Regions from separate parts of the Exiguobacterium sp. ZWU0009 genome, predicted to be linked through region 2. Evidence: a T-box and tRNA genes for the amino acid it is inferred to sense, from the RefSeq annotation. Region 2 holds a T-box; the other holds one or more tRNA genes.

Region 1 (15,751 bases), 1.0 Mb from region 2:
GAGTCTGAACAGGGCGTTCAGTGCGTTGTCGTAGACCCGAAACCAGGTGATCTACCCATGTCCAGGATGAAGGTCAGGTAACACTGACTGGAGGTCCGAACCCACGCACGTTGAAAAGTGCGGGGATGAGGTGTGGGTAGCGGTGAAATGCCAATCGAACCTGGAGATAGCTGGTTCTCCCCGAAATAGCTTTAGGGCTAGCCTCGAGGTTGAGAGTTCTGGAGGTAGAGCACTGATTGGACTAGGGGCCCCCACAGGGTTACCGAATTCAGTTAAACTCCGAATGCCAGCAACTTATACTCGGGAGTCAGACTGCGAGTGATAAGATCCGTAGTCAAGAGGGAAACAGCCCAGACCGCCAGCTAAGGTCCCAAAGTGTATGTTAAGTGGAAAAGGATGTGGCGCTGCCTAGACAGCTAGGATGTTGGCTTAGAAGCAGCCACCATTCAAAGAGTGCGTAATAGCTCACTAGTCGAGTGGCGCCGCGCCGAAAATGTAACGGGGCTAAACATACCACCGAAGCTGCGGATTCCGTAAGGAATGGTAGGGGAGCGTTCCAAACCGCTGTGAAGCTGTACCGGAAGGAGCAGTGGAGCGTTTGGAAGTGAGAATGCCGGTGTGAGTAGCGAAAAGAGGGGTGAGAATCCCCTCCGTCGAAAGCCCAAGGTTTCCTGAGGAAGGCTCGTCCGCTCAGGGTTAGTCTGGACCTAAGCCGAGGCCGAAAGGCGTAGGCGATGGATAACAGGTTGATATTCCTGTACCGCCGATCCACCGTTTGAACAATGGGGGGACGCAGGAGGATAGTGACGCATGCGGATGGAAGTGCATGTGCAAGTTTCAAGACCGTCTGATTGGCAAATCCGTCAGGCACCAAAGTCAAGGAACGATGCGGAGTCCCGTAGGGACGTAGGTCACGATTTCACACTGCCAAGAAAAGCCTCTAGTGAGGGGGAAGGCGCCAGTACCGTAAACCGACACAGGTAGGCGAGATGAGAATTCTAAGACGCGCGGGATAACTCTCGTTAAGGAACTCGGCAAAATGGTCCCGTAACTTCGGGAGAAGGGACGCTCTACATGAGTAGAGCCGCAGTGAATAGGCCCAAACGACTGTTTAGCAAAAACACAGGTCTCTGCTAAATCGCAAGATGACGTATAGGGGCTGACGCCTGCCCGGTGCTGGAAGGTTAAGGGGATGGGTTAGCGCAAGCGAAGCTTTGAACCGAAGCCCCAGTAAACGGCGGCCGTAACTATAACGGTCCTAAGGTAGCGAAATTCCTTGTCGGGTAAGTTCCGACCCGCACGAAAGGCGTAACGATTTGGGCACTGTCTCAACGAGAGACCCGGTGAAATCATAGTACCTGTGAAGATGCAGGTTACCCGCGACAGGACGGAAAGACCCCATGGAGCTTTACTACAGCCTGATATTGAGGCTTTGTGCATGATGTACAGGATAGGCGGGAGACGTCGAGCCCGGAGCGCCAGCTTCGGAGGAGTCACCCTTGGGATACCGCCCTTCATGCATAGAGTCTCTAACTCGCAGCCGTGATCCGGCTGGAGGACCGTGTCAGGCGGGTAGTTTGACTGGGGCGGTCGCCTCCTAAACAGTAACGGAGGCGCCCAAAGGTTCCCTCAGAATGGTTGGAAATCATTCGTAGAGCGCAAAGGCAGAAGGGAGCTTGACTGCGAGACCTACAAGTCGAGCAGGGACGAAAGTCGGGCTTAGTGATCCGGTGGTTCCGCATGGAAGGGCCATCGCTCAACGGATAAAAGCTACCCTGGGGATAACAGGCTGATCTCCCCCAAGAGTCCACATCGACGGGGAGGTTTGGCACCTCGATGTCGGCTCATCGCATCCTGGGGCTGGAGTAGGTCCCAAGGGTTGGGCTGTTCGCCCATTAAAGCGGTACGCGAGCTGGGTTCAGAACGTCGTGAGACAGTTCGGTCCCTATCCGTCGTGGGCGCAGGAAATTTGAGGAGAGCTGTCCTTAGTACGAGAGGACCGGGATGGACGCACCGCTGGTGTACCAGTTGTTCCGCCAGGAGCATCGCTGGGTAGCTACGTGCGGACGGGATAAATGCTGAAAGCATCTAAGCATGAAGCCCCCTCCAAGATGAGATTTCCCTTTGAGTAATCAAGAAAGACCCCTCAGAGACGATGAGGTAGATAGGTCACGGGTGGAAGCATGGCGACATGTGGAGCTGAGTGATACTAATCGGTCGAGGCCTTGTTCTAGCAGATGCATTGTTGATGACTTCAGTTTTGAGGGCGCGAGCCCGTCGTCTGGTGACGATAGCCAAGTGGTCACACCCGTTCCCATGCCGAACACGGAAGTTAAGCACTTGAACGCCGAAAGTAGTTGGGGGCTTCCCCCTGTGAGGATAGGACGTTGCCAGGCATTTAATTTATTCCGCAATAGCTCAGTGGTAGAGCAACCGGCTGTTAACCGGTAGGTCGTAGGTTCAAATCCTACTTGCGGAGCCAATGGCCCGTTGGTCAAGCGGTTAAGACACCGCCCTTTCACGGCGGTAACACGGGTTCGAATCCCGTACGGGTCACCATTATACTTTTTGTGCCGGTGTAGCTCAGCTGGTAGAGCAACTGACTTGTAATCAGTAGGTCGCGGGTTCGACTCCTGTTGCCGGCACTGTTTTTCTCAATTGTATAAGTTTCCTAGACAAACTGGGGGGGTAGCGAAGTGGCTAAACGCGGCGGACTGTAAATCCGCTCCCTCGGGTTCGGCGGTTCGAATCCGCCCCCCCCCACCATGTCGAGCCATTAGCTCAGTTGGTAGAGCATCTGACTTTTAATCAGAGGGTCGCAGGTTCGAATCCTGCATGGCTCATTTCTTGCGGAAGTAGTTCAGTGGTAGAATACGACCTTGCCAAGGTCGGGGTCGCGGGTTCGAATCCCGTCTTCCGCTTTTTCTTTCGGGGCCTTAGCTCAGCTGGGAGAGCGCCTGCCTTGCACGCAGGAGGTCAGCGGTTCGATCCCGCTAGGCTCCACCAATTTTATTTAAAGATCTTAAGCGAGTTTCGTTCGTCTTAAGTTTTTTTTATATGAAATGCCAAGCATAACCAGAGTACGTACGCAAGAACACCGTGATTCCCTTCACGGTGTTTTTTTGTATATTCATGCGTTTTTTTGTTGAGTTGAACCACTCGTTTGTTACCGCTTACAATGTATGTAGAAGTGACTATGACATAGGGGGAATATCGTATGAACATCGCGTATATCAGCGTACCGTACCGTTATGGACAAGGAAAGCCGGGCACTGAACACGGACCTGCTGCTGTCGAAAAAGCGGGTCTACTCGCGACACTCGAAGCACGGGGACAAGAAGCAGTACGCTACGGGGAAGCGGCTGTTTTATCCGAGGATGCAGTCCGAGAAGAAGATCCGAAGCTGAAACGTCTTGAAGGCGTCGTCCACACGACGAATGACTTGCATCTAATTGTACGTGATGCGTTATCGGAGCAACGTTTTCCGTTATTAGTTGGTGGCGATCACAGCATGGCGATCGGAACGATTGCAGGGTTACGTCAGACTGTACCACGTCTTGGCGTCATCTGGTTCGATGCACACGGTGATTTGAATACACCGGAAACATCACCGTCTGGTAACATCCACGGTATGCCGCTCGCTGTAGCCCTTGGGGAAGGACATCAGCGTTTAACGGAAGTCGGAGGAACAGATGTCAAGCTGCAACCGGAACATCTCGTCTTCATCGGATTACGTGACGTTGATCCAGGCGAACAAGAGCTGATTGATCGTCTTGGTATTCGTGTCTATGATATGGAAGCGATCCGAACTCGGGGAATGGACGCGATCATGGAAGAAGCGATTGCTTATTTGAAGGAAACGACGGATGCGTTCTATCTTAGCTTCGATATGGACGGTCTCGATCCATCACTCGTCGTCGGTACAGGAACACGTGTCGCTGACGGTATTTTCTTAGACGATGCGAAGACAGTGCTCAAGCATTGCGCAACGGCAGAAGACTTCATTGCAGCTGAATTCGTTGAAGTGAATCCGTTACTTGAAGAAGGAAACGGAACAGCAGAACTTGCGAATGAACTAATCGGAGATCTACTTTTGGCAATGGAAACACATCGCTTAGTAAAATAATGGATAGAACTTGAACTCTTTTCATCGGGGTTCAAGTTTTTTTTGTTACAATTTAAAAGGAGATGAAACATTTATCGGTCGACTTCGTATAAGAGATTGACCGCATAGAGCGGGGGGTATTCAAAGTGGAAGAAACGACACTACGCTTAATTGAGCGAGTGAAACAGGGAGACCGTGATGCATTCGCGGCACTTGTTGATCTATATAAGGAAGGTGCCTTTCTTGTGGCTTTCCGCGTCTTGCGCGATCGAATGGAGGCGGAGGATGCGACACAGGAAGCCTTCATCCGTGTATTTACGAAAATTGATTCGTATAATGCACAATGGAAGTTCCGGACTTGGTTGTACCGAATCGTCACGAACGTATCGATTGACCGATTACGGAAAAAGAAACCTGATTATTCTCTTGATGCTGAGATGTCAGGTACTGAAGGACTGACATTGTATTCACAACTCGAGAGCAAGGACACCTTGCCGGAGGACCAAGTGGTCGATAACGAGCAACGAAACGAAGTCGGGGACGCGATTGCAGCTTTACCAGAAAAATACCGTGTCCCACTCGTCCTGAAATATGTAGAGGATCTTTCGCTAAAGGAAATCAGTGAAATGATCGAATTACCTGTCGCTACTGTCAAAACTAGAATTCATCGTGGACGAGAAGCGCTGAAGAAGCATTTTGCCAAACGATGAGAAGGAGGAACTCACCATGTCACGAGAGCATGTACATGAACGGATCCAGGATTATTTAGATCAAAATCAACCACCTGAGGAATTCGAGCGATTAGAAGCAGAGTTACGAGAAGTAGACGCGATGGACGAGTTCGAAGAGTATCGACTCCTTGATGCTCGACTGCGTCAACTTCCAGCGCCCAAATTATCGGCAGATTTTACATCCCGCGTGCTGGCACAATTGCCCGACCAGGTGGAGACGCCAAGCGCTGCTTTGCTGCACCAACCGCAACCGTCTCGTTTTGGAGGGAAGATGAAGCAGTACCCATTGCTCGCGGCAGCGGCTGTTTTCTTACTCTTGTCGGTCGGTAGCCTTGGTGGTTATATGGCACAAGAAGAACATGACTTATCCTATACGAATGCACCAGGTATCGTCGCTCAAAATGGCGAGGTCGTCGTTCCGAAAGGCGTCACGGTCGATCAAGATCTATATGTCGAAGGTGGGAACGTCCGAATCGAAGGGAAAGTCAATGGCGACGTCATGACCGTTGACGGGAAAGCTTACACGGCGAGTGCTGGTAGCGTGACCGGAGAAATCAAGGAAATTGATCAATTATTCGAACGCGTTTGGTACGGAATCAAGCGTCTATTTCAATAATCAGCTGGGACGAGTCGAACTCGTCCCTTTGTGCTATAATGGAAACTGTTTAAATCAGATGAGTTAGGGGGCACGGTTGGTGAATTACTTCAGCTGGCAACCACTTCAATTTCAATTGTTGAAACTGGGAGAAAACGTACATTGGTACGATTATATTAATGACGTGATTGATATTGCGGTCGTGACGTTCGTCATTTACCGTCTCATGATCATTGTCAAAGGAACAAAAGCAGTCCAGCTCATTAAAGGGATCTCGGTCATTTTGATCAGTTGGTTCTTGAGTGGCTTTTTTGGACTTAAAACATTGCAATTCTTATTGAATCAAATCATCACCTACGGGTTACTGGGGATCATCATCATCTTCCAACCCGAACTAAGGCGTGGACTGGAACACTTAGGACGAACGAGTAAATTCTTCTCACGTAGTGCCATCAGTGATGAAGATGAACAAGTTCGAATCGTCGATGCACTCGTATCGTCTGCTCAGTACATGTCAAAACGTCGTATCGGAGCACTCGTGACGATTGAACGCGAGACAGGACTGAGTGAATACGTGGAGACGGGCATTCCGCTCGGTTCACAAATCACGAGTCAGTTGCTGATCAACTTGTTCATTCCGAATACTCCCTTACATGATGGTGCCGTCATCGTCCAGCAAGGCAAGTTAGCAGCAGCCGCTTGTTACTTACCGCTGTCTGAGAGTGCACATATCTCAAAAGAGCTTGGAACACGTCACCGCGCAGCAATTGGTGTCAGTGAGGTGACGGATAGCGTCACGCTCGTCGTCTCGGAAGAAACGGGTGGTGTCTCACTCGCCATCAATGGACGTCTGTACCGGGAACTCGACGAAGAATCCTTACGGACGAAGTTACTTGAGACGATCGTCAAAGCCGAACCGACGAATACTTCCTTCTTGAACTGGATGGGGGCGAAAAAATAATGTTCGAAAAGTGGTTCAATGAACGCTGGTTTTTACGCATCGTTGCCGTCGCCTTGGCCGTCATGTTGTATTTGATGGTCGCAGGTTCGAATACGACGGGAAAAAGTGATGCCGCTAGTCTATTACCGATCGCAGGACAAGGTTCGACGAAATTTGACGTGCCGGTCACGGTCCAGTATGATGAATCGCAGTGGGTCGCCTATAATATTCCAGATAGTATGGAAGTGACCGTCAAAGGGCCGTCGAGTAGCTTGACGATGCTCCGGCTCGTCCAGGATTTTGGATTATCGATTGATTTGAAAGGACTCGACCCTGGCTATCATCGTGTCCGTGTCACAGCAACCAGCTTCGGAAAAGATGTCGAGGTGACGCCGAAACAGGAGACGATCGAAGTCTTCCTCGATAAGAAGATTACAAAGGAAGTACCGGTACAAGTCGCCTTACTGAATAAAAACAAAATCGCTGAAGGATATGTTGCTGGGGAAGCGCAACCGAACCAACAAACTGTTGAAGTCACGGGAGGCGCAGAGAAGTTACAGGCGATTTCAGCAATCCAAGTACCGATCGATGTGACCGGTCGGGCAGAGACGTTCAAAGAGACGTTCAATGCTAAAGCGACTGACACGAACGGGAATACGATCAGTGCATCTTATCAACCGGAACAATTAGAAATCACAGTACCGATCTATAAGGAAAGTAAGACGGTACCGATTAATGTGAAGACAAAAGACAACGTTAAAAAAGGATATACTGTCGTCAAGATCGTTCCCGTCACGACGGAAGCTCGTCTATATGGAACAAAAGAAGAACTAGAGCGTATCGGTTCTGTTGATACGGAAGCGGTCTCGCTCAAAGGATTGACGAAAACGACGGAAAAAACCGTCAAACTCGTTGAACCGGAAAACGCGACAGCGATGGATCCGACACAGGTCACTGTCAATATCGTCGTCGAAAAAGAAAATGCCAATTCGACGACAGAAACTGTCGAGGATCGAGCGGAGAAAACGATTCCGGGTGTGACGGTCACGTTGAATGGATTCGATGAATCAAAGTATACGATTGATTACAATCAAACGATTGATGTCGTCGTCCGCGGGAAAGAATCTGATTTAGCATCGATTGATGCGACGGATATCAAAGCGGTCATCGACGTGACAGGATTAAAAGAAGGAACGCATGGATTGCCGATCTCGTATCAGACATCAAAAGCCTTTGATGTCCTGCGTCCGGATAATATGGATGTCACATTAAAAGCGATTCCCCGGACATCGATTCCGACCAATTAAAACAAATTAGTGAAATGAGGAAATAACACATGGGTAAGTATTTTGGAACTGACGGCGTACGCGGCGTCGCAAACGTAGAATTGACACCGGAACTTGCGTATCGCCTCGGTCGAACAGGTGGTTACGTGTTGACGAAACACGAAAGCACACGACCAAAAGTCTTGATTGGACGCGATACACGTGTATCTGGTCAAATGCTTGAGAATGCACTCATCGCGGGTCTGTTATCAATCGGTGCAGAAGTCATGCGTCTTGGTGTCATCTCGACACCTGGTGTCGCGTACCTGACAAAAACGATGGATGCGACAGCTGGAGTCATGATCTCTGCATCGCACAATCCAGTGGAAGATAACGGGATCAAGTTCTTCGGTTCAGACGGCTTTAAGCTCGATGATGCAACAGAACTTGAAATCGAAGCATTACTCGATGAAGCAGAAGACACATTACCACGCCCAGCCGGAAAAGAACTCGGCTTCGTTCATGATTACTATGAAGGGGCTCAGAAATATCTCCACATGCTTCGTCAGACATCGGATGAAGATTTCTCAGGCATCCATGTTGCGATCGACGGCGCACACGGGGCGACGTCAAGCCTCGCACCACGTCTATTCGGTGACTTGGAAGCGGAAGTATCGACAATCGGTACAACTCCGAACGGACTCAACATCAATGATGGTGTCGGTTCGACACACCCTGAACATCTTGCTGCCTTCGTTAAGGAAAAAGGCGCGGACGTTGGTTTATCGTTTGATGGAGACGGCGACCGCTTGATCGCAGTCGATGAGAACGGCGATATCGTGGATGGCGATAAAATCATGTTCATCTGCGGGAAATACTTGAACGAACTCGGTCGTTTGAAAGACAACACGATCGTCGCGACGGTCATGAGTAACCTCGGTTTCCATAAAACCGTCGAAGAAAACGGGATGACGGCGCTTCAGACAGCGGTCGGTGACCGTTACGTCGTTGAAGAGATGCGTAAGAACGACTATACACTCGGTGGCGAACAGTCGGGACACATCATCTTCATGGACTACTCAACGACAGGGGACGGTATGTTATCAGGCGTCCAGTTGTTGCAAATCATGAAAGCGACAGGGAAGAAGTTATCGGAACTCGCAGCTGAGATGCCAATCTTCCCACAACGTCTCGTTAACATCCGTGTCTCAGACAAAAATGGCGCAATGAGCGGCCCTGCCGTGCAAGCGATCATTGCAGAAGTCGAAGCGGAGATGGCGGGCAACGGACGGATTCTCGTCCGTGCGTCAGGAACAGAACCACTCGTTCGTGTCATGGCGGAAGCTCCGACACAAGAAGCGTGTGATGCGTACGTCGAGCGGATCGCGAACGTCGTTCGTGAGAACTACGCGTTACAAGAAAACTAAGCAACCCGAAGCAGAGCGATTGCTCTGCTTCTTTTTTTACAATTATTTTAGAAAAATAGATTGAGATTTTTACAAAAAATAGGGATTATGCGTATTGAATAGAAAAATATCGGGAATAGTTACAAATACGTTACCTTTCTTGCTTTTTCAGATTAAAGTTCGTATGATGGTGAAGTCGGACAGAAACGGGGTCAGACGGAAACAAGAAGCGCCAGGGCTTTCTTCGTAGGATGAAAGCTGACGAGGTGGAGGTTTATCGAATCATTCGGCGGATGCCTCCCGGTACCAGATCCATACCGTAAATCGTTCTGAAATCGTCCAAGTGATTGGACGGACAAACAGACCGATCGGGATCCTCTCAACAAGAGCCGTTTCCTCTTTAGGGAAATACTTGTAAATGGAGAGATGTAACATGTGCGGAATCGTAGGTATGATCGGACAGGTCAACACGAAGGAAATTTTATTAAAAGGTCTCGAAAAGCTCGAGTACCGCGGCTATGACTCGGCAGGTCTTGCGTTCGTCAACGACGGCGTCCAAGTCCATAAAGAAGTAGGCCGGATTGCTGCGCTACGCGAAGTCGTTCCTGCTGAGGCAGACGGCACAGTCGGAATCGGACACACACGCTGGGCGACACACGGTGTCCCAAGCGTACCAAACGCACACCCACACCAAAGTGCGTCAGCACGTTTCACACTCGTGCACAACGGCGTCATCGAAAACGATGAGCAGCTAAAAGCAGAATTGAATGTCGATCTCCTCAGCGACACGGATACAGAAGTCATCGTTCAGATGATTGAAAAGAACTTCAACGAGACAGGTGACGTTGCGGAAGCATTCCGTCAAACACTCCGCGTCTTGCATGGTTCGTATGCCCTCGCATTGATCGATGCTGAAAATCCGGACGTCTTGTACGTCGCGAAAAACAAATCACCACTTCTCGTTGGTCTCGGTGACGGTACGTTCAACGTCGTCGCGTCAGACGCAATGGCAATGTTACAAGTAACGGATCAATTCATCGAGTTGCATGACGGTGAGATGATCATCTTGACGCGTGATAGCGTCACGATCCAAGATCTCGACGGGAACGTCCAAGAGCGTGAAGCGTACACAGCTGAAATCGATGCATCAGATATCGAAAAAGGAACGTACGCACACTACATGCTCAAAGAGATGGATGAGCAACCAGCGGTCATCCGTAACATCGTTCAAAAATATCAAAACGAAGCAGGCGACATCACACTCGACCAATCGGTCCGTGATCTCGTACTTGGTCGTGACCGTGTCTACATCATCGGTTGCGGAACAAGCTACCATGCTGGTTTGATCGGAAAACAGTTGATCGAACAAATCGCAGGCATCCCGACAGAAGTTCACATCTCTTCTGAGTTCGGATACAACATGCCACTATTGACAGAGAAACCGCTCTTCCTCTTCCTTTCACAATCAGGTGAAACAGCGGATAGCCGTGCCGTTCTCGTCGAAGCGAAGAAACTCGGTCACCCGGCACTGACGATCACGAACGTTCCAGGATCAACATTGTCACGTGAAGCAAACGCAACATTGTTGCTCCACGCAGGTCCGGAAATCGCCGTTGCTTCAACAAAAGCGTATACAGCGCAAATTGCTGTTCTCGCTGTCCTTGCGTTTGACCTTGCTCAAGCGAAAGGGATTGCCGTCAACTTTGATCTCATGAAGGAACTCGGTAAAATCTCAAGTGCGATGGAATCGGTCATGTCTCAAAAAGATCGCTTCCAAGAAATCGCGACAGAATACTTGTCTGAGTCACGAAACGCGTTCTTCATCGGTCGCGGACAAGATGCGTACGTCGGGATGGAAGGTGCATTGAAACTCAAAGAGATCTCGTATATCCAAGCAGAAGGATACGCGGGTGGAGAGCTCAAGCACGGTCCGATCGCCTTGATCGAAGACAACACACCTGTCATCGCGCTTGTGACACAACCACACGTTCACCTCAACAACCGTGGGAACGTCAAGGAAGTCGTCGCACGTGGTGCAAACGCGTGTGTCATCGCAGCAGAAGGTCTTGAATTGCCGACGGATGCATTCGTCATCCCAGCAGTCGAGCCACTCTTGTCACCGCTCTTGTCGGTCTTACCACTTCAATTGATCTCATACTACGCGGCACTCGGTCGCGACTGTGACGTCGATAAGCCACGTAACTTGGCGAAGTCAGTAACGGTTGAATAAGAAAACAAATCGACTCCAAACGATAGCCGCATCAAAGCGTCTGCCGTTTGGAGTTTTTTATATGAGAGGAGAATAAGATGAACCGATGGCTTGCAGCATTCCCTAAACGATATGAACAAGACGTTCGGATCGTTAAAGCATGTTTACCATTTGGATGGACACGCTTATCACCAGGGGCGATCGAAGTAAATGTAGAGCAGGAACAGATACAGATTCCGATGCGCGTATACATGCCAGAAGTCGCGTCCGAGCGAATTGAACAGTTGACGCCAACACAACAGACGATGTTATATTGCCTCTACACGCGTCATCATGACGGTTATGTCCGTGAGCATTATCTCCAGCAGTTGCTTAAAAATCGTCCGCGCGACGGATGGGTCCTCGCCTATATCATCGAACTTGCTAGTGAGTACGTCCGTGAAATTGTCGACAGCATCGTACCCGTAATCGAGCAATGGGATTCGGAAGTGAAACGACAATTCGTCGAGGATGACCCAAGATACATGAAGCGGACCGAAGACCGAATGATCAGTTACTGGAATGCTTATTACCGGACGAGTGGGGAACGACGATCCGAAGCGGACTACCCAGGCTTTCGGATTATAGAATCGTTACGGGAGGATGCTTCGGTAGAGGAAGTCTGAAGAGATGAAAAGGAGGTGCGCACTTGATTACGAAATCAAAGGATCTGTACTTAGAAGGACCTGGACCTGCTATTTTGTTGTTACATAGTTTTACTGGAAGTGCGAATGAGATGCGGGGCCTCGCTCGTTTTTTACATGCAGCTGGGTACACCTGTTACGCGCCCAATTACGCCGGGCACGGGGAATCGCCGGAGCGGTTGTTTGCGACGACGATCGAAGACGTCTGGCAGTCCGCGCAAGTCGGACTCGCGTTTTTACAAGATCGAGGACACACCGACATCTTTTTGATCGGACAATCACTCGGTGGAGTGATGGCACTTCGACTGGCAGAACAGTCAGGATGTGCCGGACTCATCTTACTCTCGACGCCGATTCTTGAGCGGACGATTGCCGGACTCGAGCACCGCGTCCTTCGTTATACGGAACGGTATTTTCAATTTGACGATCGTTCGCCGGAGTGGATCGTAGACTTTGTCGACCGTCATTTTCCACGCCCAGAAAAAGACTTACGAGCACTGCAACAGTTCATCCTCGACACAGGAGTCGTCTTGCCGAAGATCACACAGCCCATCGCTCTATTCCTTGGCGCATTAGATGATGCCGTCTATCATGCAAGTCTCGAGAGAATCGAAACGACGGTGCCGAGCCAAGATCAGAAAAAGGTCCTTCTTCCGAACAGTAAACATTTACTGACGCTCGATCGGGACAAACAGCGTTTGTTCGAAGAAATCCTTATCTTCTTGAAGACCCATCCGGTACATTCCTTGAAACCATCATCTGCTGTGCAGTAGGCTAGATAGGTAAGCTAGACGTGAAAGGGGAAGGGATCATGCGAGTTTTAGTAGTAGGGGCAAGCGGAACGATTGGGCAGGCAGTCGTCGAACAGTTGAGTGGGCGGCATGACATCATTCGTGCCGGACGAACCGGAGCGGATGTACAAGTCGACATCACATCAGAGGAAAGTATTCGGGCAATGTATGAAACAGTCGGCTCTGTTGACGCCGTTATTAGTGCCACAGGTGGCGCTCATTTTGGTCCATTGACGGACTTAACACCGGAGCTTAATCAAATCGGGATCGACAGTAAACTAAAAGGTCAGATCAATCTCGTCTTGCTTGGTTTAGAGTCAGTACGAGACGGCGGAAGCTTTACGCTGACGACCGGCATCATGATGGACGATCCGATTCGCCAAGGCGCATCTGCTGCGCTTGCTAACGGTGGAGTCAAAGCGTTCGTTCATGCAGCAGCGATCGAGATGCCACGAGGCATTCGGATCAACAGCGTCAGTCCGAATGTACTGATCGAGTCACTTGAAAAGTACGGACCCTTCTTCCGTGGTTTTGAAGCCGTTCCGGCGTCACGTGTCGCGACGGCGTTTGAGAAAAGTGTCGAAGGGGCACAGACGGGGCAAAATTACGAAGTCTATTAAATGAAAAAGCAGGTAGCGAAAATCGCTATCTGCTTTTTTAGAATCCGGATAGGATATAACGTTCGATTCCGAATAGTAAGAGAGTGATTCCGAGACAAATAAGTAAGTTACGGACGAACCAGCGACCTGTCATCGTCCGGTTCATGATCAGTTTCTCCAGTGTCAGATTAACGAGAAGTACACATAAGAAGATAACGCCAAACCAAATCATCCAGACACATCCTTTCCTTCTTCTTAACGAATCCAACAGCTAAAAAGTTTCGCGTCTGTCAAGAGCAGGAAATCATTCAGATGAACGGGAAGGAAACAAACAGTCGATTTTACAAGGAGGAACATGACGATGAACCAAGCGGTCCTAGTGATTGATTTTCAACAAGAACTCGTCGACGGGAACACGGAAGAACGTCCAGTATACTTAAAGGAACAAGTCGCGCACGTCATCGAAGGGGTCGTACTCGAAGCAGACGATCGGAACATCCCGGTCGTCTTCATTCGGGATCTCGACGTCGCTGGCGGAACAGGACCTGGGTTTGCGGTCCATGACTCGATTCCCGTTCCAGCGTCAAGTGTCACGTTTGATAAAGCGGCGACGAATGCGTTTCATGGCACCCCCTTGCTTGATCATCTACAGCAAGCATCAATTGACCATCTGATTGTCTTAGGCTGTAAGACGGAACACTGCATTGATACCCCGGTGCGCAGCGCGACGGTGCATGGTTTTGATGTCACACTCGTCGCAGATGGGCATACAACAAACGGCTCCGATGTCCTGACTCCGGAGCAAATGATCGCTCACCATAATCAAGTCTTGCACGGTCATTATAACGTCGAACATTTTGCGATCGTTCGTCCGTCAACGGAAGATGTCTTCACCCCAACCCACAATGACTACCGGACATGAAGAGGAGAATAAGATGATTGAATTACGAAAAATAACAGCGCCCGATTACGAACGCTACGCGACGCTCGTCCAAGACGAACGTGTCATGCGTTATATCACGGAGCAGGCATTAACAGATGCGGAAACGAAACAACGCTTTGACCGAATCCTTGAACAACAGCAACACGACCGACTCGGATCGTATCTGATTTATGCCGAAGAGACATGGATTGGAATCGGGCACATGTCCCGGAGTCAAACGCAACCGTTCGAAGCAGAGCTCGGCTACATGCTATTACCCGATCAATGGGGACGCGGATACGGTACAGCGATTGCAGAGCGCCTGTTACAGTTAGCGACGGAAGAGGAGTTGCGGGTCGTCACGGCGACGATTGATCCAGCACATGAAGCTTCGCGTCGTATTTTGATCGGATTAGGTTTTGAATCGACCTATGTGGGACCGATTGACGGTCTACCAGGTGAAACGCTACAGAAAATGCTGGGGACGACAACATGACACGAGACGAATGGATTGAACATTTTCAACTCGACGTCGCGGTATGCGCGACCGTCGACGAATCGTATAGTTCTGAAGTCGATCGTCTCGTCCTATCGGATGGTCAGGTCGTTTTCTTGAAACGCCCGTATACGGCTGAAAAGTGGTACCGGGAGCGTGGCTGGATTCATGCAATAGAAGGGTTTGTACCCGTGCCGCACATCTTAGCTGAGGCAGCTCCCGGGCAGACGACCGGGGCGTTCGTGCTTGCTGCCTTACCAGGACAGGCACCGGTTACGATGACTAAAAAATTGGCGTACGAAATTGGTCGAACGCTCGCAATGCTGCATACGTGCACAGGAGAAGCCTACGGCGAGTATACGGAAGATGGATTTTATGCCTATCCGGTTCAGGATTGGCGGTATTTTCGGAATGAAAAACTCGATGGATTCATGCCGTTCATCACGTCCGAACTCGACCCCGGTTTTTTAGAGAACATCCAAATAGAGTTAGTCAGACGGGAACAGTTGTTACCGGAGCCTTCACGTCCCGTTGCCACACATTGTGAGTTCCGACTAGCGAATTTATTGGCGGTAGGTGATCAAGTCACAGGGGTGATCGATTTCGAGACGACCCGCTATGGGGCCGTCGAGATGGATTTCACGAAGATCGTCCGTAATCTCAATACATTCGGTTCCATTTACGTCACGGCATTTCAAGAAGGATACGCGACGTTACACCCAGACGTGCCGATCGAGACGTATCTTTCATACTATCGTTTGTGGGAAGCACTCACGGCCGTCGGATGGTGCATCAAACGTGGATTAGAAGAGCACCGAGCATTCTTTGAGGAGAACATCGCGCTTATCGAGCAGGAATTACAGACGACGAGCATATCGGATGGGTATTGATTCACCCATGTCTTGGAAGAAACCTCTATACTTAGGGAAATGAGGAATCTGAGGGGGAAGCAAGATGACAGGAAAACGAATCGGAATCATCGGTGGTGGACTCGCCGGGATCTTTGCGG
Region 2 (15,751 bases):
TAAACGAACGCCAATTCAACCGTATCTTCAACGATGCTGGCAAAATGCCTGGTATCCACGGTGAGAACTTCATGTTCTTACTCGAAGCACGTCTTGATAACGTCGTTTACCGTATGGGTATGGCTCGTACACGTCGTGCTGCTCGTCAGCTCGTCAACCACGGTCACATCCAAGTTGATGGACAACGCGTTGATATCCCATCATTCCGCGTGAAACCAGGTCAAACGATCTCAGTTCGCGAAAAATCGAAGAACTTTGTCGTTATCAAAGAAGCACTCGAAGTTGCTCCAGCAACTAAAGACTTCGTTACTTTCGATGCTGAGAAGCTCGAAGGAACATTCGTCCGTCTTCCAGAGCGTTCTGAATTGAACGATCAAATCCAAGAACAACTCGTCGTCGAGTACTACTCACGTTAATCGATTGTTCCAGCACTCACTTCGGTGGGTGCTTTTTTTATACCTATGACTAAAATGTATACCTGGTCTTAAAAAAAGAGTGACGTCATTTACCTGTTTGTGTTAACCTTTAAATATACATAGTTAACACAAACAGAAAAGAGGACTTTATTCATGAAAACAAGAGATTTAACATTCATTGCCCTTGGTGCTGCCATCATCGCAGCCGTCAGTTCTTTGCCACAGATTCAACTTGTCGGTGCCGTTCCGATCACGCTTCAGATGCTCGCGATCATGACGGTCAGCGCAATCCTTGGTGGCAAACGTGGCGGACTCGCTGTCTTGATTTTCTTATTACTCGCAGCAGCTGGTCTACCGGTGCTTGGCGGAAAAGGTGGACTTGCTCCATTCGTCGGACCAACCGTTGGGTACTTGATTGCCTTTCCGATTGCCGGTTTCTTCATCGGTCTTGTTGCAGAAAAAACGCGCCGCTTCGTTCCTCTCTTCATCGGGATGATCGTCTTCGGACTTGGTTTAGTTTACCTGCTTGGCACATTCGGTCTAATGGCTGTACTCGATCTATCGTTCAAAGATGCTTTTGCGATTAACTATCCGTTTGTCCTATGGGATACAATCAAAGCTGTCATCGCCACGACGATTGCCGTTCGCTTGTTACCACTCCGTTTATTCCGAACAGCTTAAAAATACGAGGCTGACCCATAAGTCAATTTATAAAAAGATAAGGGTGGCAGATCATGAGTCTGCCACCCTTATCTCGTAAAAAGAAGAATGACTCGTTGCACGCAACTCCTACAGGAATAAGCGCATTTTTGCGCTGTCAGAGACAAACAAGACCCGCTTTCCTGCTGAAGTGAAGCAGGAAAACTGGCTTGTGTCTCGCCTGAGGAAAGGGCGTGAAAAGACAAGTCATTCTTTTTTGAGTTAACCCTATTTAATTGATCATCAAGCATGCTCGACGACGAAGTATTTTTTCTTTCCGCGACGTACGATCGTAAAGCGACCGATTGCATCAGCTTCCGTGATTTCTTTCGTTAAATCTTGCTCGCGTTCTCCGTTCAGGTAGATCGCACCGTTTGTTACGTCTTCACGTGCTTGACGTTTTGACGGACTGATCTTCGCCTCAACGAGAACGTCGACGAGGTTTGTCGCTTCACCGAGTGTAAAGCGTGGCATTCCTTTGAACGCATCTTCGATATCTTCGACTTGCAACGATTTAATATCTCCACTAAAGAGTGCCGTCGTAATACGTTGTGCTTGTGTCAGACCTTCTTCACCATGGACGAGAACGGTCATCTCTTCTGCGAGACGACGTTGTGCGACGCGCTTCTCTGGTGCTGCTTTAACTTCTTCTGCGAGCGCATCAAGTTCTTCGTGCGTTAAGAACGTGAAGTATTTCAAGAACTTGATGACGTCAAGATCGTCAACGTTGAACCAGAACTGGTAGAACTCGTACGGTGATGTTTTGTCAGCATCTAACCAAACCGCACCACCTGCTGTCTTACCGAACTTTTGACCGTCTGCTTTTGTAACGAGCGGTACCGTCAAACCGAATGCTTTTTCTTCATGACCGGCACGACGAATCAATTCCATCCCTGCTGTGATGTTCCCCCACTGGTCACTTCCTCCGACTTGAAGGCGGCATCCTTTGTCTTCGTAAAGTTTCAAGAAGTCAAACGATTGAAGTAACATGTATGAGAACTCAGTGAACGAGATTCCGTTTTGAAGTCGTGAGTCAACAGAGTCTTTCGCAAGCATGTAGCTGACCGGGAAGTGTTTTCCGATATCACGCAAGAAATCGATGATCGTCAAGTCTTTCGTCCAGTCCAAGTTATTGGCGATCGTGACCGGGTTCTCTCCTTCAAGCGGTAAGAAACGCGACAGTTGATCTTTAATCCGGTTTGCAAATTCTTCAACGATATCCGATGTGTTCAATGAACGTTCCGTTGCGCGACCACTCGGGTCTCCAATCATTCCCGTCGCCCCACCGACGAGACCTACGACATGGTGACCTGCTTGTTGGAATCGTTTTAAGACTAAAATCGGCAACAAGTGCCCGATGTGCAATGAATCAGCTGTTGGATCGAAACCCGTGTATAGCGTCGTTGGTGTCTCGAGTAATGTCTTAAGTCCTTCTTCATCCGTCATTTGGTTAATTAAACCGCGAAATTCTAAATCCTCTAATAACGTCATTGTGTCTCCTCCTAAAGTTCACTTTTAACAATAAAAAACCGTCCCTTCGTCTAAGACGAAGGGACGGAAAATTCCGTGGTACCACCCTGATTGCCCTTTACATAAAAGGACCACTTGGTTCGTCGATAACGGGACGGACCGCTTGATTTCTCAAGAAACTCCCGGAAGCGTAATTCGTAAGTTCACTGTGTCCTAGTTCGCAGCACCACTAGGTCTCTGTCACAGGGAGTGACTTACTACTGTATTCCGATCACTGTTTAACGTAATATATGAAAATAAGATGGTTTCATGATACGTCGAAGGCGAATCCGCTGTCAAGTCCGATTTTACTGGTGGATTTATGGTATAATACGTCTATCTGTGATTTAATATTAATTTACACCTAAGTTTAAGATGCAAAGGAGATCATTTATGCGCGAGAACTGGTTCAAGTTTTGGAATCACCCCCGGACGAAAGCCGTTCGGCACTGGTCGAATATCACATACGATGTTTCGTGGAACATCATTTTATTCCTCATCATAGCAGTCCTTCTCATCGGCAGCTTCTCTGTCGGAGCGGCTGGAGGATATTTCGCTTCCCTCGTCAAAGATACGAAAGCACCACCTTTGACTGAGATGAAACAAGAAGTGAACAGTTATGCGGTGACAAGTCAAATTTATTGGGGAAGTGGCGAAAAGCTGACGAACATCTCAACGGATGAAGAACGTCAGCCGGTTGATATCAAGAATATCTCCCCTTATTTAATTGATGCGCTTCTATCAACGGAAGACGTAGATTTTTATCAACATGATGGAGTCGTTCCAAAAGCGACTTTACGAGCAGTCTTACAAGAATTGACGAATTCAGCGTCACGCACCGGCGGAAGTACGCTTACACAACAATTAATTAAAAACCAAATCCTGACGAACGAAGTTTCATTCGAACGGAAAGCAAAAGAGATCATCTTAGCGCTCCGCCTTGAAAATGCGATGTCAAAAGATGAAATTTTACAGGCATATTTGAATGTCGTCTCATTCGGACGAAATTCACTCGGGCGTAACATCGCTGGTATCGAAGCTGCCTCCCAAGGGGTCTTCAACAAATCAGCGAAAAAACTGACGTTACCACAAGCAGCTTTCCTCGCTGGTATTCCGAAAAACCCTTACTACTACACACCTTATCTACAGGGCGGTGTCGTCAAAAAGGACTTGACGCCAAGTGTCAATCGGATGAAGACCGTGTTGAAGCGAATGTATGTCGCAAAAAACATTACGAAAGAACAATATGAAAAAGCAATCAAACACGACATCACGAAAGACTTCGCGAAACAGTCGAAACGTTCGCGTGACACGTATCCGTATGTCTATGATTTAGCAGAACGTGAAGCGACGAAGATCATGACGAAGTACTTGATGAAACAAGATGGTGTGAAAGAAGACGAAGTCAAACCGTCTGAACTGGCAGAAGTCCGGGCAAACTATCAAGATCAAGCACTGGTTGCACTCCGTCAAGGTGGATACAAAGTTCATATGACGCTAGATAAAAAAATTCATGAATCGATGCAACAACCTGCGAAGAACAACGGGAACTTCCCTGGCGGCATGCAGTACAAACAAGTCGTGGATCCAAAAACGAAAAAAACCGTTTCGAAACAAGATCCAGAAGAGACAGCTGCGGTCATGGTTCAGAATGAGACGGGTCGTATTCTCGGATTCGTTGGTGGACGTTACCTTGATGGAAAAGCCGATGATTTCAACCGAGCATTCCAAGCGAAACGTCAAATCGGGTCAACGGCAAAACCAATTCTCGTCTATTCGAACGGGATTGAAAATCGTTTAATCACTCCGGCATCTACCGTCAATGATGAAGAGTACTACTATCAGACCGTACCACGTCAACCAGGCGATCGTCCGATCAAGAACGAAGGTGGACGTTATCGTGGAAACGTGACGGTTCGTACAGCACTTGAACTCTCATTGAACGTACCTGCCGTTAAGATTTACGAGAAGATGAACATGTCGAACTCGATTCAAAAACTCGTCGATATGGGTGTTGAAGTACCGGATGCGATTCGTTATGCCCCTTCAGCAGCACTCGGAACGATGGAGATCACACCTGTCGAACTTGCCGGTGCTTACGCGACACTCGCCAACTATGGTGAATTCGTGCAACCATACGTCATTTCGAAAATCACGAAAGACGGAAAAGATATCTATAAAGCAAAACCGAAGAAAAAACGAATTTATGAACCACGAACAGCTTACCTGACGCTTGATATGATGCGTGGCGTCTTCTCAAAAGGTACAGCAACGTTTGCAAAAAGTCGATTAAACGTTCCTGGAGATTGGGCTGGTAAGACAGGTACGACGAACGATGTTAAAGACTCTTACCTTGTCGGTTCCACTCCTGGTGTAACGCTTGCCGTTTGGACAGGACACGATCAGAACAACTCGCTCATCGGTCCAACGACGTATTACCAACGAACACAAACGCTGTGGTCACAAATGGCGAATGCGACGTATGCCGCGAACAGTAGCTACTTCAAATCCGGTGCCCGCTTCACGCAACCATCTTCTGTAACAGCAAACGACTTTAAAAACAGTGGTCGCTTCAAAGAAGAAGATAAGAAGAAAAAAGCGGAAGAAGCAAAGAAAAAAGCCGAAGCGAAGAAAAAGAAAGAAGCAGAAGAAAAGAAAAAAGAAGCGGACGCACAGAAGAAAGAAGAGCAACAAAAAGAACAAGATCAGGCTAAAGAAAAAGCTGAAGCTGATGCCAAGAAAAAAGCAGCCGACGACGCAAAACGTGCTGCCGACGCAAAAGCAAAAGCCGAAGCAGAGGCAAAAGCTGAAGCAGAGGCAAAAAAGAAAGCGGAAGCGGACGCTAAGCAAAAAGAAGCTGATGCTAAGAAGAAAGAAGCAGAGGCAAAGAAACAACAAGAACAACAGAAGAAACAAGATGAAAAGAAAAACGATGCTGCTTCTGAAAACTAACAAAAAGGATGAATCACCTGTCACGGTGATTCATCCTTTTTTCGTTCAATCTTCCATCGTCGACAGATCGCCTGTTTCAAGATTCAACTCCCACGCTTTCAGAACACGGCGCATGATTTTACCACTTCGTGTCTTCGGCAACTTATCTCGGAAATCGATTTCTCTCGGTGCTGCGTGAGCAGCAAGCCCCTCTTTAACGAATGCTTGGATTTCTTGTTTTAGCTCATCCGTTGGCTCGTAACCATCACGCAAGGCAATGAATGCCTTGATGATTTCACCGCGGACTGGATCTGGTTTCCCGATGACACCAGCTTCCGCGACAGCTGGATGCTCGACGAGACGACTTTCGACTTCAAACGGACCAACCCGTTCTCCAGCCGTCATGATGACGTCATCGACACGTCCTTGGAACCAGAAGTAACCTTCGTCATCCATATAGGCAGAATCCCCTGAGACATACCATCCTTTAAAGAAATACGATTCATATTTCTGCGGATTGTTCCAAATTTGACGCATCATCGATGGCCATGGTGTTTTTAAAGCAAGGTTCCCCATTCGGAATGGCGGTAACTCATTTCCTTGATCATCAATGATCGCAGCCTGAGTTCCTGGAATCGGTTTCCCCATCGATCCCGGTTTGATGTCCATCGACTTGTAGTTACAAATCATCATCGCGCCTGTCTCCGTCATCCACCATGTATCATGAATCCGTTGATCAAAGGCTTCTTTCCCCCAACGAATGACTTCTGGGTTCAACGGTTCGCCGACAGACAATACATGACGAAGACTTGAGAGATCATGATGATTTGCAACATCCGCTCCTGCTCCCATCAACATCCGGAAAGCCGTTGGTGCGCTATACCAGACCGTTACCTTGTACTTCTCGATGACACTGTACCAGAAATCCGGATTGAAGCGTCCACCGACGACGATGTTCGTCGCGCCATTCAAGAATGGTGCGAAGATACCGTAACTTGTTCCTGTGACCCACCCCGGGTCAGCCGTACACCAGTAGACATCATCTTCTTGGAGATCAAGTACCCAGCGACCTGTCATTAAGTGCTGAATCATCGCATTTTGAACGTGGAGCACACCTTTCGGCTTCCCTGTCGATCCTGAAGTGTAGTGCAGGATCAATCCGTCTTCACGATCTAACCAGACCGGTTCGAATACATCGGATGCTTGCTCGAACGCTTTGCGGAAATCGAGTAATGTGTCCGATTCTTCGACATCTTCGTCGACAAGTACTACCTTTTCAAGTGATTCCAGTTCCCCAACTGGAACACGTGGGAGCAGTGCCTTCGTCGTCACGAGTAACTTCGCTTCAGAATCAAGCAGGCGATCACGGACCGCTTGTTCCATGAATGCTTCAAATAACGGACCGACGATTGCGCCTACTTTCAGTGCGCCAAGCAAGGCAAAATACAATTCCGGTGAACGTGGCATGAAGATGAAAATACGGTCACCCGTTTTGACCCCTGCATCGACTAATACGTTTGCCGCTTTATTCGTCAATCGTTTCATATCTGCATATGTGAATCGTTGTTCCGTCGTTCCATCGAAATAGATCAGCGCATCCTTGTTCGCTCGCTCGCCTTCTGCGTGGCGGTCGATTGCTTCATGAGCCATGTTGACTTTCCCCGTTGTCGCCCATGAAAAGTACTGCTCAGCATCTTTCCAGTCGTACGTGTTTGCTTCATCATACTCTGCTAACCAATGCTTCCCCGGAAGCGCTTTCAAAACTTTCATGTCTCGTTCCTCCCCTTCTATGTTTTCCTCTTTATTATAAGCTAGTTATCCGTCAGTTCAATCCATTTGCCGTCAATTTGTTAAAAAATCCCTCTCTTTGCTCAAGCGCTTTCGTCTATAATGAATAAGAAGGTGGTGACGCTTACATGTTTGAAAAACAATTCAATCATCGGACGCACGAAACATCACTCGGTCCTGTCGACATCGAAGGTCCCGTACCGAGTCAAACACTAGCAACGTATACACTCGATTCAGGGTTGACGGCTTTTCGTCCACCCGCTGAACAACATCAAGCGCTCGTTGAGATTGCGGATCTTGAAGAAGGACGGATCATCGTCGCTCGTCAAGGAACGGAAATCATCGGTTATGTGACTTACTTATACCCTGATCCCTATGAAACGTGGAGTGAAGGAAACAATCCGTACATCTTGGAACTCGGAGCGATTGAAGTCTCCTCTCGGTTCCGCGGACAACAGATCGGTAAAAAATTACTTGAAATCTCCATGCTGGACCCCGCCATGGAACACTATTTGATTTTAACGACTGAATATTATTGGCATTGGGACCTAAAAGGGAGCGGACTATCGGTCTGGGATTACCGGAAGATCATGGAGAAGATGATGAACCATGGTGGTCTCGTCTTCTTCCCGACCGACGATCCGGAAATCGCCTCCCATCCTGCCAACTGCCTGATGGCGCGTATCGGAAAACACGTCTCACCTGAAGTCGTCGCTCATTTTGATGCGCTACGCTTGAGAAGACGTTTCATGTATGACTGAGCTCGAGGAGGAATCGTCATGTTAATCGAACAAATCATGAATACGACGTGCATCACGATGCAACCGACGAATTCCATCGCGCATGCGGTTGAACTCATGCAACGTCATCAGATTCGTCATATTCTCGTCGTCAATGCCCGTCATGAACTCGTCGGTCTTGTCGGACTAAAGGAAATTCAAAGCGCAAGTAGCATCTTTCATCCGGATACGGCAAAACAAGACCTACAGTATCCGGTCTCAAGCATCATGATTGAAAGTCCTGTCACGGCCCACCCGCTCGATTTTCTCGAAGATGCGGCTGTGCTGTTTTATGAATATCGATTGACGTGTCTGCCAATCGTCCGCGGTCGACGCCTTGTCGGTGTCGTCACGGAAACGGATTTGTTACGGACATTCGTTCAATTGACGGGTGCACTCGAACCAAGTTCTCAAATCGAAATCCGTGTTGAAAACACTGCTGGAACATTAGCAAAAATTGCCGCACTGCTTGCCAAAACGAATATCAATATCTTAAATGTACTCGTGTATCCAACAGACGATCCGTATGTCCGGATCGTTGCGTTTCGTGTCCAGACGATGAATCCGATTCGGATCATCGACAAGTTGCGCAAAGAAGGATTCGATGTACTTGGACCGGATGTGAGCAGATGAAGGATTTTGCCTATCTGTACAGTCCTGAAGAAGCGACTTATCGGTTTTCGGAGACACATCCATTCAATCCGATTCGTCTCGAATTAACCGTTTCCTTACTTGAAGCGATGCATCAATTAGATGATATTCCTTGTATCGCGCCGCGTCATGCGACCGATGAAGAACTGGCACTCATTCATGATCAGGATTATATTGCTGCAGTCAAAGCAGCCGGGACCGGTGCATTAACGCCACTTAAAGCCCAAATGTATGGGTTAGGAACAGAAGATACACCTTTGTTCCAGGGGATGCATTCGGGCGCTTCTCTCCTTGTCGGCGGCACGATCGAAGCATGTGACCTCGTCTTATCTGGTCAATATAAACGAACCTTTCATATCGGTGGTGGATTGCATCACGGATTCCGAGGACGTGCCTCTGGTTTTTGTGTCTATAACGATACCGCTGTCGCCATGGCAGCCATGATTGAAAAATATCACTGTAAAATTCTTTATGTCGATACGGACGCCCATCATGGCGATGGGGTGCAATGGGCCTTTTATAATCGAAAGGACGTCATGACGTTATCGCTCCACGAAACAGGTCGCTATTTGTTTCCAGGAACGGGAATGGTGACGGAACGGGGATCTGAAGAAGGGTATGGATTTAGTTGGAACGTGCCACTGGACGCCTTTACGGAAGATGATTCGTTTTTACTCGCGTATGAGACGGCACTCTTTGAAGCCTGTGAATTGTTCCAACCGGATCTCATCATTACGCAAAATGGTGCCGATGCACACACGCTTGATCCATTGACTCATCTATCCTTAACGATGAAAAGTTATGAACAGATACCTCAAATCGCCGTCGCTGCAGCAAATAAATATACGAATGGAAAAATCGTTGCTTTAGGAGGCGGTGGCTATGACTGGTATCGTGTCGTTCCCCGCGCGTGGAGTCAAGTTTTTGCTGCCATGACCGGACAAGCTCCATTCCATGGAGAGATTCCTATTTCATGGCAAGAACGTTGGAGTGGAGAAGAAACACCCCCGCCAACACACTGGCATGATCCAACGCCACTCTACCCGGCCATTCCGCGACGACCTGAAATCGAAGAAAAAAATTGGGAAACCGTCAAACGATTGATTTGGCCGTTCGTTAGCGATGAGCGTAAGAGACAATTGACTACGACTTCCCCGTACTCCGTTGATTAATTGACTTTGTATCTTCACATTTATTTCGTTCGGAGTTCACAACTTGTTGCTATACTAAATATGGAATTTTTACTTAGTAAATGAATAATAGTTGGGGGAATCATCATGAAAAAGGCATGGCTTTATTCCGGTCTTATTCTGTCGACGGGGATCGTACTCGCAGGGTGTGGCAATGAAAAACAGGCAATGGATCACGATAACATGCAAGGGTCAGGAAAACCGACGGTCGAAGTCAACGTCAATGTTCCAGCCAAGACAATGGAAGAAGATAAAGTTGTTTTTAAAGCGTCAGCTGTCGAACAAAAGAAACCAGTTAACCTTGAAGACGTGACATTTGAAGTGTGGGAAGCTGGAAAACAAGATGGTGCCCATCAAAAGTTCAAGGCAACCTTGAAAAAGACAGGTTATTATCAAGCGGAAGCAAAACTTGCTGAAGGGGAATATGAAGGACTGTATCATATCAATGATAAAAAAGGACTCCATCATATGGATAAGATCTCATTCGTCGTCATGGATCATTCACATGAAAAAGAGGAAGCATCGCACGAGCATGGACATGATCACGAAACCGTCGACGGTCTGTCTGTCCATTACATGGGCGCAACAAAAGCGAAAGCTGGTGCTGAACTCCCCGTCTCCTTTCATGTTTTCCTTGATGGGAAACCGCTAAAGGCGAACGTACAAGTGGAAGTCATTGAAACGGGCATAGAAAAGCATACCTATGTTCCTTTAGAAAAAAAGGGTGATGCGTACAGCGGGAAAGTGACATTGACTGCACCTGGTCAGACTACGGTTCGACTCCATGTCGAAAATGATCAACTTCACCATCATCAAGATGAACTTATTACCGTCGCGAAATAAAAAAACGTCTCTTTTTTCAAGCAGCTTGCTTGAGAGAAGAGACGTTTTTTCGATTAAGGGCGTGTCGAATCCCGTTGTTCGATTCGGTGTGGTAATGTAACATCGTTCGTTTCAATTTCTTCTTTGTTCAAGATTTTCGTCAATAGACGCATCGAGACTGCTCCGATATCATACATCGGTTGAACGACAGTCGTCAGTTTCGGACGAATCATCGTCGCAAGACGTGTGTTATCGTGTCCGATGACTTCGAAGTCTTCCGGTACACGGTGTCCAGCATCCTGTAAGGCATGGATAACACCAAGAGCCATCTCATCCGTTCCAGCAAAAATCGCGCGTGGGCAATCTTCTCCAAGTTCAAGCAATTGATTCATCGCCTTCATTCCCGAATCATACGTATAGTTTCCAAGGACGACATTTTGCTCGTTAAACGGAAGATTTGCTTCTTCAAGTGCTCGGCGATAACCCGCAAATTTCTTTTCACCATTGATTTGCTGTTCGAGTGGTCCAGTGATGAACCCGATCCGTTCATGTCCACGGTCGATCAAAGACTTCACAGCATCGTGCGCAGCACTCTCATAGTCGATGTTGACGGCAGGAAGATCATAATCTTGATTCAACGTTGCAGCAAGAACGATCGGTACCGGTGATGTTTTAAACTCACGAACGAGATCCTCATGCAGACGTCCGCCCATGAAGATGATTCCATCCACCTGTTTCCCAAGTAATGTATTGAGCAAATGAATCTCTTTTTCCCGGTTTTGGTCGGAGTTACACAAAATGATGTTGTATTTATACATTGTCGCGACATCTTCAATTCCGCGTGCTAAATCCGCAAAGAAGATGTTCGAGATATCGGGCACGATGACACCGACCGTCGTTGTTTTTTTACTTGCCAGTCCACGGGCAACAGCATTCGGACGATAACCAAGCTGTTCGATTGCGTCTTGGACCTTTTTTCGTGTGGATGGTTTAACATTCGGGTTTCCGTTGACGACACGCGATACGGTCGCCATCGAAACAGCAGCCTCTCGCGCGACATCGTAAATCGTAATATTACTATTCAAAACAAATTCCTCCTTTAGTATGATCCATCTCAAGTGTTTTCATTTCGTTTTCATTTTTAGGCAACACGAAAGGAAGACAGGAAAAGATAGTTTTCTTTTCCCATTCTTCCTTCATTGTAAAACGTTTTCATTCGCTTTAGGTTACCCTTTTTCGGAAATCATTGAACGTTTAGTGCCGGAAAGGTAGTCGTCAAGTTTTCGATGAACGTATCGAATTCTTGGAAATCGAGTTGTTGGTTCGCATCAGACAACGCAAGTGCTGGGAACGGATGGACTTCGACCATGACAGCGTCTGCTCCAATCGCGTATGCCGCTTTTGCTGTTGGCAAGAGTAAATCCTTACGTCCTGTCGAGTGCGTGACATCGACCATGACAGGGAGATGCGTTTCTTGCTTCAGAATCGGAACTGCTGAGATATCAAGCGTGTTCCGTGTTGCACGCTCGTACGTCCGGATACCACGCTCACACAAGATGACTTGATCGTTACCACTTGCCATGATGTACTCAGCCGCGTACATGAATTCCTCGAGCGTTGCAGAAAGACCTCGTTTTAAAAGAACTGGTTTATTCGTACGACCGACTTCTTTGAGTAAATCGAAGTTTTGCATGTTGCGTGCGCCGACCTGGATGATGTCGACATATGGTAAAGCAGATTCAACGGCGCTCGGTGTCATGATTTCAGTGATGACATGCAAACCGTGCGCGTCGGCTGCTTTTTTCAACATTTTTAGACCCTCGAGTCCTAGACCTTGGAAGTCGTAAGGCGATGTACGTGGTTTGTACGCTCCGCCTCGCATGAACTTCACGCCATGTTTCGCGAGCTGTTCCGCGACCTCAAATACTTGTTCTTCGCTCTCGACCGCACACGGTCCAGCGATCAATTGTTGCGAACCGTCTCCGATGACGGCATCTCCGATCCGGATGATCGTATTCGTCGGTTTTTGTTTCCGTGATACGAGTAATTTCCGAGTCCGATCTTCTCCTTGTAATTCGAGAGAAGCTTTGAAAATTTCTTTAAATACATGCTGAAGGCGTCCTGTTTCAAAAGGTCCATGGTTATTAGCGGCAATTGATTCGAGCATTTGACGTTCTCGAACAGGATCGTATCGATCTAGCCCTTGTGCTCGTTTGACTTTTCCGATTTCGACGGCAATTTGACCACGTCGGTTCATCAATTCCAATAATTCTGCATTCACTAAATCGAGTTCATCACGTAATCTTTTTAATTCTGCATGTTGATCCATGTCCTACCACTCCCTAATCAGCATATAGCTCGTAATAGCAACTAATTATAGCGAACTCTTTCCCTATTGTACATAAAGAAGCTGCATGATTTCTTAAAATATGAAAATAAATTACGTTTTTTCATATAATTTTTTTATGTTTTCTCTATAAGGAAACATAGAAAAAGAGCCCTCATGATGAGAGCTCCTCATTTATTGATTATTTCTTATGATTCACATCAGACTGCGGATCATTGTCTTCATCTTGTTCGTCTGCTAACTGTTCACGTAACTCCGAAAGTTCAACGACCGTCTCCGTGTCGATTTCTTCTGCCACTGACGCCCCATCGACTTCGTCGCCAATTTCACGTTCGATGTCACGTACGAGTTGTTCTGCTTCTGCGAGAGCAGCATCAATGCTTGCCTGATCCTTCTCAAAGCCCGCATATTGTGCCGCTTCTTGAACCGTTGGATTATTCTTTGCTTTTTCAATGACAGGTGCTGCTTTATCTTTTGCTAGTTGAATCCACTCACCTACGAGTGGTTCTGCTTTTTCGCGAACGACTTGTGTCTGTTCCGTCAAACGTTGACGCGCAGGCGCTGTACGCTCATCGATCATGTCGCGCATCTCGCGGCCTGATTTCGGGCTAGAAAGGAGAGCTGCCGCAGCACCGATCAATCCACCAACGATGATTCCGGCAAGGAAGCCTCCTCCTTTAGAAGAATCTTGTGCTTGATATGGGTGTTGTTTCGTCATGATTTACGATCTCCCTTCAACTCATCTGGAATGCTTTCGACGTCTGGTACAGATACGACTTCCGGTGTGACCGGCGCCTCTGCCTTTTTCCGGAATCGACGACGTGGCTTTTTCTCAACCGTCGTCGTTGCCGTCGAATGATTTTGAACCGTAGTTTCTGCCGGTTTATTTTTCTTAAATAACTCTACAGCGACTGAGCCCCAACGGACTGCTTGCGCAATCTGTTCTTTATTCGTATCCGCCGCACCAGCAACCGTATCGGATACTGTTCGGACAGAATCTGTCACTTTGTTTAAAGACGTACCGAGTTCTTCGATCGAGTTTGCGACAGGTGCAAGCAATTCTGTTTTTTCTTCAATCGTATCTACCAGACGATTCGTCTTATGTAACAACGCTGTCGTCTCCATCATGATACCGTCTAATTGACGTTCAAGTCCTGCTGTCGTGTTGGCTACATTGTTGAGCGTCTTACTCGCAGCACCTAATACACGGGCAAGGAAAATGACGAGCACTACGAATGCGATCGCAGCGACTAATCCGGCGATTCCGCCTAATGTGATTTCCATGGTTCTTGCCTCCAATTTTTTTGCATAGTCTTTTATTGTTAGTTCGACGTGCAGCAAGTCGTTCCTGCTACTCCAAATGGTTTATTTCCGTTACAATGATAATTGAAACCTATATCATCCATTTCGAGGGGGAAATTTCATGCGTGACCCACGTCTTACTCAACTGGCAACGAATCTCATTAACTATTCGGTTGCCCTTGAACCTGGTGAAAAAGTATTGATTGAAAACTTCGGCATCGAACGCGAACTGGTCGAGGCACTCGTTGAAGCTGCCTACGCGGCTGGCGGTCATCCGTTCGTCTTACTTAAGGATAATCGTATCCTACGAAAATTATACCGAAATGCTTCAGAAGAGCAACTCCAATTGATGGCAGACATTGAACGCAAGCAGATGCAAGCGATGGACGCATACATCGGACTACGTGCTGGTGATAACATCAATGAATTATCAGATGTGCCGGCTGAACAAATGAAACTGTACGGTCAAACGATCGGTAAGATGCACACACAAGATCGTGTCAAAGGAACGAAATGGGTCGTCCTTCGTTTCCCAACTGCATCGATGGCACAACTTGCCAACCAATCGACAGAAGCATTCGAAGACTTCTACTTTGATGTCTGTACGCTTGATTATGAAAAAATGGGCCAAGCGATGGAACCACTCGTCGACTTGATGAACCGGACGGATCGCGTTCGCCTCGTCGGACCAGGAACGGATCTAACGTTTTCGATCAAAGACATCCCAGCCATCAAATGCGCTGGAAACGCCAACATTCCAGACGGCGAAGTCTTTACGGCACCGGTCAAGGATTCGGTCAACGGTGTCATCTCATATAACACACCATCTCCGTATCAAGGGTTCACCTTTGAAAACGTCAAACTGACGTTCAAAGACGGTAAAATCGTAGAAGCGACGGCAAACGATACAGATCGAATCAACCAAGTCTTCGATACAGATGCTGGTTCTCGTTTCGTCGGCGAATTCGCGATCGGTGTCAATCCATTCATCCAGCATCCGATGAAAGATATCTTGTTTGATGAAAAGATCGATGGCAGCTTCCACTTCACACCAGGTCAAGCTTACGAAGAAGCCTACAACGGTAATGACTCATCCGTTCACTGGGATCTCGTTAACATCCAACGTCCTGATTACGGTGGTGGAGAAATCTGGTTCGACGACGTATTGATCCGCAAAGACGGTCGTTTCGTCCTTCCAGAACTCGAAGTCCTCAATCCTGAAAACTTGAAATAAGAAAAAGCGGATGGCTGATCCTTTACAGGACCGGGTCATCCGTTTTCTTTAACTTATTTTTTCAATGTCGCACGAAGCATCCA

What was found. The T-box of region 2 lies ahead of tyrS (tyrosine--tRNA ligase). A T-box ahead of a tRNA ligase gene usually reads a tRNA of that ligase, here a tRNA-Tyr.
Region 1: it encodes a tRNA-Tyr, which carries the amino acid that the T-box ahead of tyrS (tyrosine--tRNA ligase) is inferred to sense. The anticodon was not compared.

What each region holds. Positions count from the first base shown of each region.
Region 1 is NZ_CP018057.1:155,126-170,876, forward strand. It holds rRNA gene L985_RS00935 (23S ribosomal RNA) at 1-2,233, shown strand, start outside; rRNA gene rrf (5S ribosomal RNA) at 2,281-2,396, shown strand; tRNA gene L985_RS00945 (tRNA-Asn) at 2,408-2,482, shown strand; tRNA gene L985_RS00950 (tRNA-Glu) at 2,485-2,559, shown strand; tRNA gene L985_RS00955 (tRNA-Thr) at 2,573-2,645, shown strand; tRNA gene L985_RS00960 (tRNA-Tyr) at 2,683-2,766, shown strand; tRNA gene L985_RS00965 (tRNA-Lys) at 2,771-2,843, shown strand; tRNA gene L985_RS00970 (tRNA-Gly) at 2,850-2,921, shown strand; tRNA gene L985_RS00975 (tRNA-Ala) at 2,931-3,006, shown strand; gene rocF (arginase) at 3,218-4,126, shown strand; gene sigW (RNA polymerase sigma factor SigW) at 4,252-4,815, shown strand; gene L985_RS00990 (anti-sigma factor) at 4,832-5,452, shown strand; gene cdaA (diadenylate cyclase CdaA) at 5,532-6,392, shown strand; gene L985_RS01000 (CdaR family protein) at 6,392-7,678, shown strand; gene glmM (phosphoglucosamine mutase) at 7,708-9,063, shown strand; gene glmS (glutamine--fructose-6-phosphate transaminase (isomerizing)) at 9,476-11,272, shown strand; gene L985_RS01015 (hypothetical protein) at 11,350-11,916, shown strand; gene L985_RS01020 (alpha/beta hydrolase) at 11,940-12,707, shown strand; gene L985_RS01025 (short chain dehydrogenase) at 12,746-13,345, shown strand; gene L985_RS16910 (hypothetical protein) at 13,383-13,556, opposite strand; gene L985_RS01030 (isochorismatase family protein) at 13,686-14,246, shown strand; gene L985_RS01035 (GNAT family N-acetyltransferase) at 14,260-14,742, shown strand; gene L985_RS01040 (phosphotransferase family protein) at 14,739-15,632, shown strand; gene L985_RS01045 (NAD(P)/FAD-dependent oxidoreductase) at 15,697-15,751, shown strand, end outside.
Region 2 is NZ_CP018057.1:2,392,894-2,408,644, forward strand. It holds gene rpsD (30S ribosomal protein S4) at 1-416, shown strand, start outside; gene L985_RS12520 (biotin transporter BioY) at 570-1,097, shown strand; gene tyrS (tyrosine--tRNA ligase) at 1,359-2,606, opposite strand; T-box leader at 2,663-2,869, opposite strand; gene L985_RS12530 (transglycosylase domain-containing protein) at 3,018-5,576, shown strand; gene acsA (acetate--CoA ligase) at 5,622-7,325, opposite strand; gene L985_RS12540 (GNAT family N-acetyltransferase) at 7,472-8,104, shown strand; gene L985_RS12545 (acetoin utilization AcuB family protein) at 8,123-8,755, shown strand; gene L985_RS12550 (acetoin utilization protein AcuC) at 8,752-9,945, shown strand; gene L985_RS12555 (maltotransferase domain-containing protein) at 10,051-10,806, shown strand; gene ccpA (catabolite control protein A) at 10,860-11,870, opposite strand; gene L985_RS12565 (bifunctional 3-deoxy-7-phosphoheptulonate synthase/chorismate mutase) at 12,029-13,114, opposite strand; gene L985_RS12570 (YtxH domain-containing protein) at 13,314-13,850, opposite strand; gene L985_RS12575 (DUF948 domain-containing protein) at 13,847-14,416, opposite strand; gene L985_RS12580 (aminopeptidase) at 14,556-15,668, shown strand; gene L985_RS12585 (Dps family protein) at 15,722-15,751, opposite strand, start outside.